Regions from separate parts of the Streptomyces sp. NPDC004435 genome, predicted to be linked through region 2. Evidence: riboswitches for the same ligand, from Rfam matches in the RefSeq annotation. Region 2 holds a riboswitch; the other holds the start of a gene.
What was found. A riboswitch is a leader RNA that binds a small molecule or an ion and turns the genes downstream of it on or off. The one in region 2 is predicted to bind cobalamin.

Region 1 (4,449 bases), on a different contig from region 2:
CGGAGGGACGCGCCGGTGGCCGGGAAGGTCGCGCTGGTGTCGGGGGGCGGGTCGGGGCACGAGCCGCTGCACTCGGGGTTCGTGGGGCCGGGGATGCTCGACGGGGCGTGTCCCGGGGAGGTGTTCACCTCGCCGGTGCCGGACCAGATGGTGCGGGCCGCGGCGGCGGTGGACAGCGGGGCGGGGGTGCTGTTCGTGGTGAAGAACTACACGGGTGACGTGCTGAACTTCGAGATGGCCGCCGAACTCGCCGAGGACGAGGGCATCCAGGTCGCCCGGGTGCTCGTCGACGACGACGTGGCCGTGACCGACAGCCTGTACACGGCGGGGCGGCGCGGGACCGGGGCCACCCTCTTCGTGGAGAAGCTGGCCGGGGCGGCGGCCGACGAGGGCGCCCCGCTGGAGCGGGTGGAGGCGCTGGCCCGGCGGGTGGTCGCGCGGTCGCGGTCGTTCGGGGTCGCGCTGAGCGCCTGCACCACGCCCGCCAAGGGCAGCCCGACCTTCGACCTTCCGCCCGGGGAGCTGGAGTTGGGCGTCGGCATCCACGGCGAGCCGGGGCGGGAGCGGCGCGGGATGATGACCGCGCGGGAGATCGCCGAGGTCGCCGTCGACGCGGTCCTCGACGACCTGCGGCCGTCGGATCCGGTGCTGCTGCTGGTGAACGGCATGGGGGCGACGCCACTGCTGGAGCTGTACGGGTTCAACGCCGAGGTGCGGCGGGTCCTCGACGCGCGCCGGGTGCCGGTGGCGCGGACGCTGGTCGGGAACTACGTGACCTCGCTCGACATGGCGGGGTGCTCGGTGACGGTGTGCGCGGCGGACGAGGAGCTGCTGCGGCTGTGGGACGCGCCGGTGTCGACGGCCGCGCTGCGATGGGGCCGGTGAGGGGACGATGACGGAGACGTACGGCGCCGCGTTCGCGGTGCGCTGGATGGCGGCCGTGGCGGCGGCGGTGGAGCGGGAGGCCGGGCGCCTGACCGAGCTGGACGCGGCGATCGGCGACGCGGACCACGGCGCCAATCTGCGGCGCGGGTTCGCCGCCGTCGCCGACACGCTGGCGAAGGAGCCGCCCGCGACACCGGGCGCGGTCCTCGTGACCGCCGGGCGGCAGCTGATCTCCACGGTGGGCGGGGCCTCGGGGCCGCTCTACGGGACGCTGTTGCGCCGGGCCGGCAAGGCGCTCGGCGAGGGCGGGGAGGTCACGCGGGCCGAGCTCGCGGACGCGCTCGCGGCCGGGGTCGCCGCCGTCGGGCAGCTCGGCGGAGCCGTACCGGGCGACAAGACGATGCTGGACGCGCTGACCCCCGCCGTGGCGGCGCTGCCCGAGTCCTTCGCCGCGGCGCGCGCCGCGGCCGACGAGGGCGCGCTCGCGACCGTCCCGCTGCGCGCCCGCAAGGGCCGGGCCAGCTATCTCGGGGAGCGGTCGGTCGGCCACCAGGATCCGGGGGCGACCTCCTCGGCGCTGCTCTTCGCCGCGCTGGCGGAGACGGCGGAGGCGGCCGGAACAGGAGAGGGGGCGGGGCGGTGAGCGGGGGCAGGGTCGGGATCGTGCTGGTCTCGCACAGCGGCGCCGTCGCGGAGGCGGTCGCCGACCTGGCCCGGGGGCTCGCCGGCGGCGGCGACCTGGCGCCGGTCGCGGCGGCGGGCGGCGGGCCCGGCGGAGGGCTCGGCACCAGCGCCGACCTGATCGCCGAGGCCGCGAAGGCCGTCGACGCGGGCGCCGGGGTGGCCGTCCTGGTGGACCTGGGCAGTGCCGTACTGACGGTGAAGGCGCTCCTCGCGGAGGGCGACGAGCTTCCGGAGGGCACCCGGCTGGTGGACGCGCCCTTCGTGGAGGGCGCGGTGGCCGCGCTGGTGACGGCGAGCGCCGGCGGGGACCTGGACGCGGTCGCGGCGGCGGCCTCGGAGGCGTACGCCTACCGCAAGGTCTGACGCCCGCAGGTAAGCGGGGCGCCCCGGCCGGGTTCCACGCCGCCGGGGCGCCCTCGTCCGAGCAGCAGCAACGCACTAGGACACGTCCACGCTAGTGCGGGGGTCTGACAACGGGTCCCGCACGGCGCCGGGCCTTGGGAGATGTCCGAGCGCGAGTGACCGACCCCGCATTGTGATGAGGCAGGTCAACACACTAATGTCGCACCGCCTTGGTGTTCGGGAAACCGGTGCAGTACCGGTGCGGCCCTCGCCACTGTGATCGGGAGGTCCGGCTCCATCCCCTCGGGGAAGCCACTGTTCCGCCGCGGGAGACCGTCGCGGGATGGGAAGGCGGAGTCGGGCGTCATGACCGTCAGCCAGGAGACCGGCCAGGGCGCGTTGTCCATCCACGAGGTGCTGGAGAGGGTCTCCCGATCATGCATATCGCCGAGGGGTATCTGCCCCCCGTCCATGCGGCCGCCTGGGGCGTCGCATCGGCCCCGTTCGTCGTCCACGGCGTCCGCGCGCTCACCCGCGAGGTGCGCGCCAACCCCGAGTCCACCCTGCTGCTCGGCGCCGCCGGCGCCTTCACGTTCGTCCTGTCCGCGCTCAAGCTGCCGTCGGTGACGGGCAGTTGCTCCCACCCTACGGGTACGGGACTGGGCGCGATATTGTTCCGGCCGCCGATCATGGCGGTCCTCGGCACCATCACGCTCCTCTTCCAGGCGCTGCTGCTCGCCCACGGCGGGCTGACCACGCTGGGGGCGAACGTCTTCTCGATGGCGATCGTCGGCCCCTGGGCGGGGTACGGCGCCTATGTGCTGCTGAAGCGGTCCGGGGCGCCGCTGATGGTGAGCGTCTTCTTCGGCGCGTTCGTCGCCGACCTGTCCACCTACTGCGTGACCAGCGTCCAGCTGGCCGTCGCTTTCCCCGACCCGGGCACCGGCATCGCGGGGTCGCTGGCGAAGTTCGGCTCCATCTTCGCGGTGACGCAGATCCCGCTCGCCGTGAGCGAGGGCCTGCTGACCGTGCTGGTGGTGCGGCTGCTCATGCAGTCCAGCAAGGGTGACCTGCTGCGTCTCGGCGTGCTCACCCGGACGGAGTCGAAGCGACGCGAGGAGGCGGCGGCGTGATGAGCCGGAACGCGAAGATCAACACCCTGCTGCTGGCGCTCGTGGCGGCGCTGGCGGTCCTGCCCCTGGTGCTCGGGCTCGGCGACCACAAGGAGGAGCCGTTCGCCGGCGCGGACGCGGAGGCCGAGACGGCGATCACCGAGATCAAGCCGGACTACGAGCCGTGGTTCAGCCCGCTCTACGAGCCGCCGTCCGGCGAGATCGAGTCGGCGCTGTTCGCCCTCCAGGCGGCCCTCGGCGCCGGTGTCCTCGCCTACTACTTCGGCGTGCGGCGCGGTCGCCGGCAGGGCGAGGAGCGGGCCGCGGCCCGTGAGGAGAGCGGCGCCCCGGGCGCGGACGCGTAGCCGCGGATGCTGCCGATCGACGCGGCGGCGCACAGCAGTCGCTGGCGCCGCCGTCATCCGGCGGAGAAGGCCGCGCTCGGCTTCGGTCTGACGCTCTGCGCGGTGTGTCTGCCGCCGTGGCCGGGGGCGCCCCTGATCGCGGCGGCCACCCTCGCCGTCCTGCTCGGCCCGGCCGGTGTGCCGGGCCGGCAGCTGTGGCGGGCCTTCCGGATCCCCCTGGGCTTCTGCGTCACCGGAGCCGTTCCGCTGCTGTTCGCGGTGGGCGGGCCCGGGGGCGCCGTGGCCTGGGCTCCGGACGGGCCCGTGCACGCCGGAGAGCTGCTGCTGCGGACGGCGTCGGCCTCGCTGGGCGTGCTGCTGTTCGCGTTCACCACACCGGTGTCGGACGTGCTGCCGCGCCTGGTCGGGGCCGGGGTGCCGGCGCCGGTGGTGGACGTGGCCCTGGTGATGTACCGGATCGTCTTCCTGCTGCTCGACGCCCAGGCCAAGGTGCGTCAGGCGCAGGCGGCGCGGCTCGGGGCAACGACCCGGGCGGCCGTGTGGCGGTCGCTGGCCGGGCTCGGCGCGACCTCGTTCGTGCGGGCCTTCGACCGGGCGCAGCGGCTCCAGACCGGTCTCGCCGGGCGCGGTTACGACGGGACGCTGCGGGTGCTGCTGCCCGAGGCCCCGGTCTCCCGCCCGTTCCTCGCGGCGACGGCCGGCCTCCTCGCGGGGCTCGTCGCCCTCACCCTCGTACTGGAAAGGTTCCTCGCATGACGGCCCCCACCCCGGTCGTGGAGTTGGTGCGCGCGGGTTTCGCGTACGAGGACGGGCCGGCCGTCCTCTCCGGTGTCGCCTTCGCGGTGACGGAGGGCCGGGCGATCGCGCTGCTCGGGCGCAACGGCGGCGGGAAGACGACGCTGCTGCGGCTGCTGAGCGGCGGGCTGCGCTGCGGGGAGGGGGCGCTGCTCCTGGACGGTACGGAAGTGGCGTACGACCGGAAGGGGCTGACCCGGCTGCGGACCTCGGTGCAGCTGGTGGTGCAGGATCCGGACGACCAGCTCTTCGCCGCCTCGGTGGCG
Region 2 (4,449 bases):
GGCTGCATCACTACGACGCGGCGAGCCGGGTGCTGCACCTCTCCGGGCGGCTGCGGCCGGGCCAGCAGGCCTTCCGGATGGCCACCCAGCTCGCCCTGCTGGAGTACGACGACGAGCTGGACCGGCTCGCCACCGAGGACTTCGAGCCCGGCTCCCCCGCCCATCGCCTCGCCCGCATCGGCATCGCCAACTACTTCGCCGCCGCCCTGATCCTCCCCTACGGCGCCTTCCACACGGCCGCCGAGGAGGTCCGCTACGACATCGAGCGGCTCACCGACCGTTTCGGGCTCGGCTACGAGACGGTCTGCCACCGTCTGAGCACCCTGCAGCGCCCCCGGCTGCGCGGGGTGCCCTTCTCCTTCGTCCGCGTCGACCGGGCCGGCAACATGTCGAAGCGCCAGTCCGCCACCGGTTTCCACTTCTCCCGCGCCGGCGGCACCTGCCCCCTGTGGAACGTGTACGAGGCATTCGCCGCGCCCGGCCGCATCCACGTCCAGATCGCGGCGATGCCCGACGGGCAGCGGTACCTGTGGACCGCCCGGGCCGTCACCCGGCACCGCGGCGGCTGGGGCGAACCGGGCAAGACCTTCGCGATCGGCCTGGGCTGCGAACTCCGCCACGCCCACCGGCTCGTGTACTCCGACGGCCTCGACCTCGACAACACCTCGGCCGCCACCCCGATCGGCATGGGCTGCCGGCTCTGCGAACGCCTCGACTGTCCCCAGCGCGCCGTCCCGCCCCTCGGCCGGACGCTGGCCGTCGACGAGAGCAGCAGCACCTTCGTCCCGTACCCGGTGGCCCGCGACCAGAGGTAGGCGTCAGGTCCGGGGCAGCCGCCGCGCCTCCGCCTCGGTGACGGGCTCCCCCACCCGTACGCCGTGCAGCACGTGGGCGAGGACCTCCGCGCCCCGGACGACGCGAGGTCCCGGCCGGTTGAAGTAGGCGGGCCCGTCCAGGACCCACACCTCGCCCGAGCGGACGGCGGGAAGGTCCGCCCAGCCGGGCAGCGCCGTGAGCAGGTCGAGCTCGGTCAGGGTCCGTTCGGGAGGGAACCCGCACGGCAGCAGCAGAAGGACGTCCGGGCGGGCCGCCCGGACCGCTTCCCACGTCATCGGCGCGGTGTGCTCCCCGGGGGCGGCGAGCAGCGCCTCGCCGCCCGCGCGGGCGATCTGCTCCGGCACCCAGTGCCCGGCGGGCCAGAGCGGGTCGAGCCACTCGACGGCCACGACCCGCGGGCGCGGCCGGGCCGCCGTGGCCGACCGGACCTCGTCGAGCCGGCCGCGCCACTCCGCCCGCCGGCGCTCGGCCGCCTCGCGGACGCCCAGGAGCTCGCCCACCGTGACGAGACAGTCGAGGACGTCGTCCAGGGTGCGGGGCTCCAGGCTCAGGACGCGGGGGCCGGCGTCCAGGAGTCGCGCCGCGCGGGAGACCGGCTCGTAGGACACGGCGCAGACCCGGCAGAGGTCCTGGGTGAGCAGGACGTCCGGAGCGAGCGCGGCGAGGGCTTCCGTGTCCAGGGTGTAGAGCGAGGACCCGCGGTGCTCCGCGCCGCCCACCGCGGCCGAGATCTCCCGGCTGCTGAGCGAGTTCGCGTCGAATTCGGCCCGCGTGACGACGGGTACGGAGGCGACCTCGGCGGGCGGCCAGTCGCATTCGTGGGTGCGTCCGACCAGGTGGGAGGCGAGTCCGAGGTCGGCCACGATGTCCGTGGCCGCCGGCAGCAGGGAGACGATGCGCATGCGCCGACTGTAGGCGCGCGGGTGACGGCCCTGGACTTACTAGGACGTCCAACTATATCTTCGGGGCACAAGGTCCGCGGTGCAGGGAAGCCGGTGTGAGTCCGGCACGGTCCCGCCACTGTGACCGGGGAGTGTGCTGCCATCCACACGCCACTGACCGATCGGTCGGGAAGGCGGGCGGCACGCGGAGATCCGGGAGTCAGGATACCGGCCGCGGACGTTCCGTGTTGTCCACGAGGATGGAGCAGACACGCATGGCACCGGTTGGTACCCACGACCCTGGTGATCCGGCGGAGCGGACGGCGTCTCCCGCGTCCACCTAGCTCTGCGACGGTCCCGCGCCGTCGCTGTCCCGAGGCATGCCCTTCGCTCCGCGCCCCACCCGGCGCGTGCGGCGGTGTGCCGCGCCATCCCCGGATCCCACCTGACGAGAGCAGGCATCCATGGTCCGTGAACTCACCCATTTCATCGGCGGAAAGCACGTCACCGGCACGTCGGGCCTGTACGCCGACGTGTACGACCCGAACACCGGCGCCGTCCAGGCCCGCGTCCCGCTGGCCGGGCGCGCCGACACCGAGCACGCCCTCTCCGACGCCGTCGAGGCCCAGCGCGAGTGGGGCGAGTGGAACCCCCAGAAGCGCGCCCGGGTTCTCCTGCGCTTCCTCCAGCTCGTCGAGGGCGAGCGGGAGAACCTCGCCCGGCTGCTCTCCGCCGAGCACGGCAAGACCGTGGCGGACGCCCATGGCGACCTCCAACGCGGCCTGGAGGTGGTGGAGTTCGCGGCCGGCATCCCCCACCTGCTCAAGGGGGAGTTCACCGACAACGCGGGCACCGGGATCGACGTGCACTCGCTGCGCGTCCCGCTGGGCGTCGTCGCGGGCATCACGCCCTTCAACTTCCCGGCCATGATTCCGCTGTGGCAGGCGGCCCCCGCACTGGCCTGCGGGAACGCCTTCATCCTCAAGCCGTCCGAGCGCGACCCCTCCGTACCGCTCCGCCTCGCCGAACTCTTCCTGGAGGCAGGGCTTCCGGCGGGCGTGCTGAACGTGGTGAACGGCGGCAAGGAGGCCGTCGACACCCTCCTCGAGGACCCGCGCGTGCAGGCCCTCGGCTTCGTCGGCTCCACTCCCATCGCGGCGCACATCTACGCCACCGCGGCCGCCCACGGCAAGCGCGCCCAGTGCTTCGGCGGCGCCAAGAACCACATGATCGTCATGCCCGACGCCGACCTCGACCAGGCCGTCGACGCCCTCGTCGGGGCCGGCTACGGCTCGGCCGGCGAGCGCTGCATGGCCATCTCCGTGGCCGTGCCTGTCGGCGAGGAGACCGCGGACCGCCTCGTCGCCGCGCTGAAGGAGCGCATCGCCGGCCTCAGGATCGGCAGGTCGGACGACCCCGAGGCCGACTTCGGTCCCCTGGTCAGCCGGGACGCGCTCGACCGGGTGCGCCGGTACGTCGACATCGGCGTCGGCGAGGGAGCCGAACTGGTCGTCGACGGACGCGGGTTCGCCCTCGCCGGGCACGAGGACGGCTTCTTCGCCGGCGCCTCCCTCTTCGACCGCGTCACCCCGCGGATGCGGGTCTACCAGGAGGAGATCTTCGGCCCGGTCCTCTCCGTCGTCCGGGCCGCCGACTTCGACGAGGCGCTGCGGCTGCCCAGCGAGCACCCGTACGGCAACGGCGTGGCGATCTTCACCCGGGACGGGGACACCGCCCGCGAGTTCACCCGCCGGGTCAACACCGGCATGGTCGGCGTGAACGTGCCGATCCCCGTGCCGGTGGCCTACCACACGTTCGGTGGCTGGAAGCGTTCCGGCTTCGGCGACCTGAACCAGCACGGACCGGACTCGATCCGCTTCTACACCCGCACCAAGACCGTCACCTCGCGCTGGCCCTCGGGGGTCAAGGAGGGTGCGAGCTTCACGATCCCGACGATGGGGTGAGCGCGATGAGCACCATGACCGAGGACCAGCTGGCGCTGGCCGAGGTGACCCTCGACTTCGCGCAGGAGCAGCTGGCCCCCCACGCGGTCTCCTGGGACCAGGACAAGCACTTCCCCGTCGACGTGATCCGCCGGGCCGCGGAGCTCGGACTCGGCGGGGTGTACGTCGGTGAGGAGCACGGCGGTTCGGCCCTGAGCCGCAGTGACGGCGTCGTCGTCTTCGAGACGCTGGCCACCGGCTGCCCGTCCATCGCCGCGTACCTCTCCATCCACAACATGGTCGGCTGGATGATCGACCGGTACGGCGACGCCGCCCAGCGCGCGCGCTGGCTGCCGGACCTGTGTTCCGCGGCCGTCCTGGGCAGTTACTGCCTGACCGAGCCGGGCGCCGGCTCCGACGCCGCCGCCCTGAGCACCCGCGCCGAGCGGCAGGGCGACCACTACGTCCTGTCCGGGGTGAAGCAGTTCATCTCCGGGGCGGGCGCCGCCGGGGTGTACGTCGTGATGGCCAGGACGGGCGCACCCGGCCCGGGCGGGATCTCCGCCTTCGTCGTCGAGCGTGACGATCCCGGGGTGTCCTTCGGGCCCAACGAGCGGAAGATGGGCTGGAACGCCCAGCCCACCCGCCAGGTCGTCCTCGACGGCGTACGGATCCCCCGCGACCGGCGGCTCGGCGCGGAGGGCGACGGATTCCGCATCGCGATGAGCGGCCTGAACGGCGGCCGCCTGGGCATCGCCGCCTGCTCGCTGGGCGGTGCGCAGAGCGCG

Region 1: linked by a shared signal. The riboswitch ahead of ACFYT9_RS35960 (energy-coupling factor ABC transporter permease) and the one ahead of ACFYT9_RS18895 (CoA-acylating methylmalonate-semialdehyde dehydrogenase) in region 2 are both predicted to bind cobalamin.

Annotation. Positions count from the first base shown of each region.
Region 1 is NZ_JBIAMB010000029.1:35,696-40,144, reverse strand. It holds gene dhaK (dihydroxyacetone kinase subunit DhaK) at 1-885, shown strand, start outside; gene dhaL (dihydroxyacetone kinase subunit DhaL) at 893-1,528, shown strand; gene ACFYT9_RS35965 (PTS-dependent dihydroxyacetone kinase phosphotransferase subunit DhaM) at 1,525-1,932, shown strand; cobalamin riboswitch at 2,126-2,320, shown strand; gene ACFYT9_RS35960 (energy-coupling factor ABC transporter permease) at 2,349-3,044, shown strand; gene ACFYT9_RS35955 (energy-coupling factor ABC transporter substrate-binding protein) at 3,044-3,388, shown strand; gene cbiQ (cobalt ECF transporter T component CbiQ) at 3,395-4,144, shown strand; gene ACFYT9_RS35945 (ATP-binding cassette domain-containing protein) at 4,141-4,449, shown strand, end outside.
Region 2 is NZ_JBIAMB010000009.1:264,321-268,769, reverse strand. It holds gene ACFYT9_RS18905 (short-chain fatty acyl-CoA regulator family protein) at 1-815, shown strand, start outside; gene ACFYT9_RS18900 (cobalamin-binding protein) at 819-1,739, opposite strand; cobalamin riboswitch at 1,786-1,970, shown strand; gene ACFYT9_RS18895 (CoA-acylating methylmalonate-semialdehyde dehydrogenase) at 2,183-3,682, shown strand; gene ACFYT9_RS18890 (acyl-CoA dehydrogenase family protein) at 3,688-4,449, shown strand, end outside.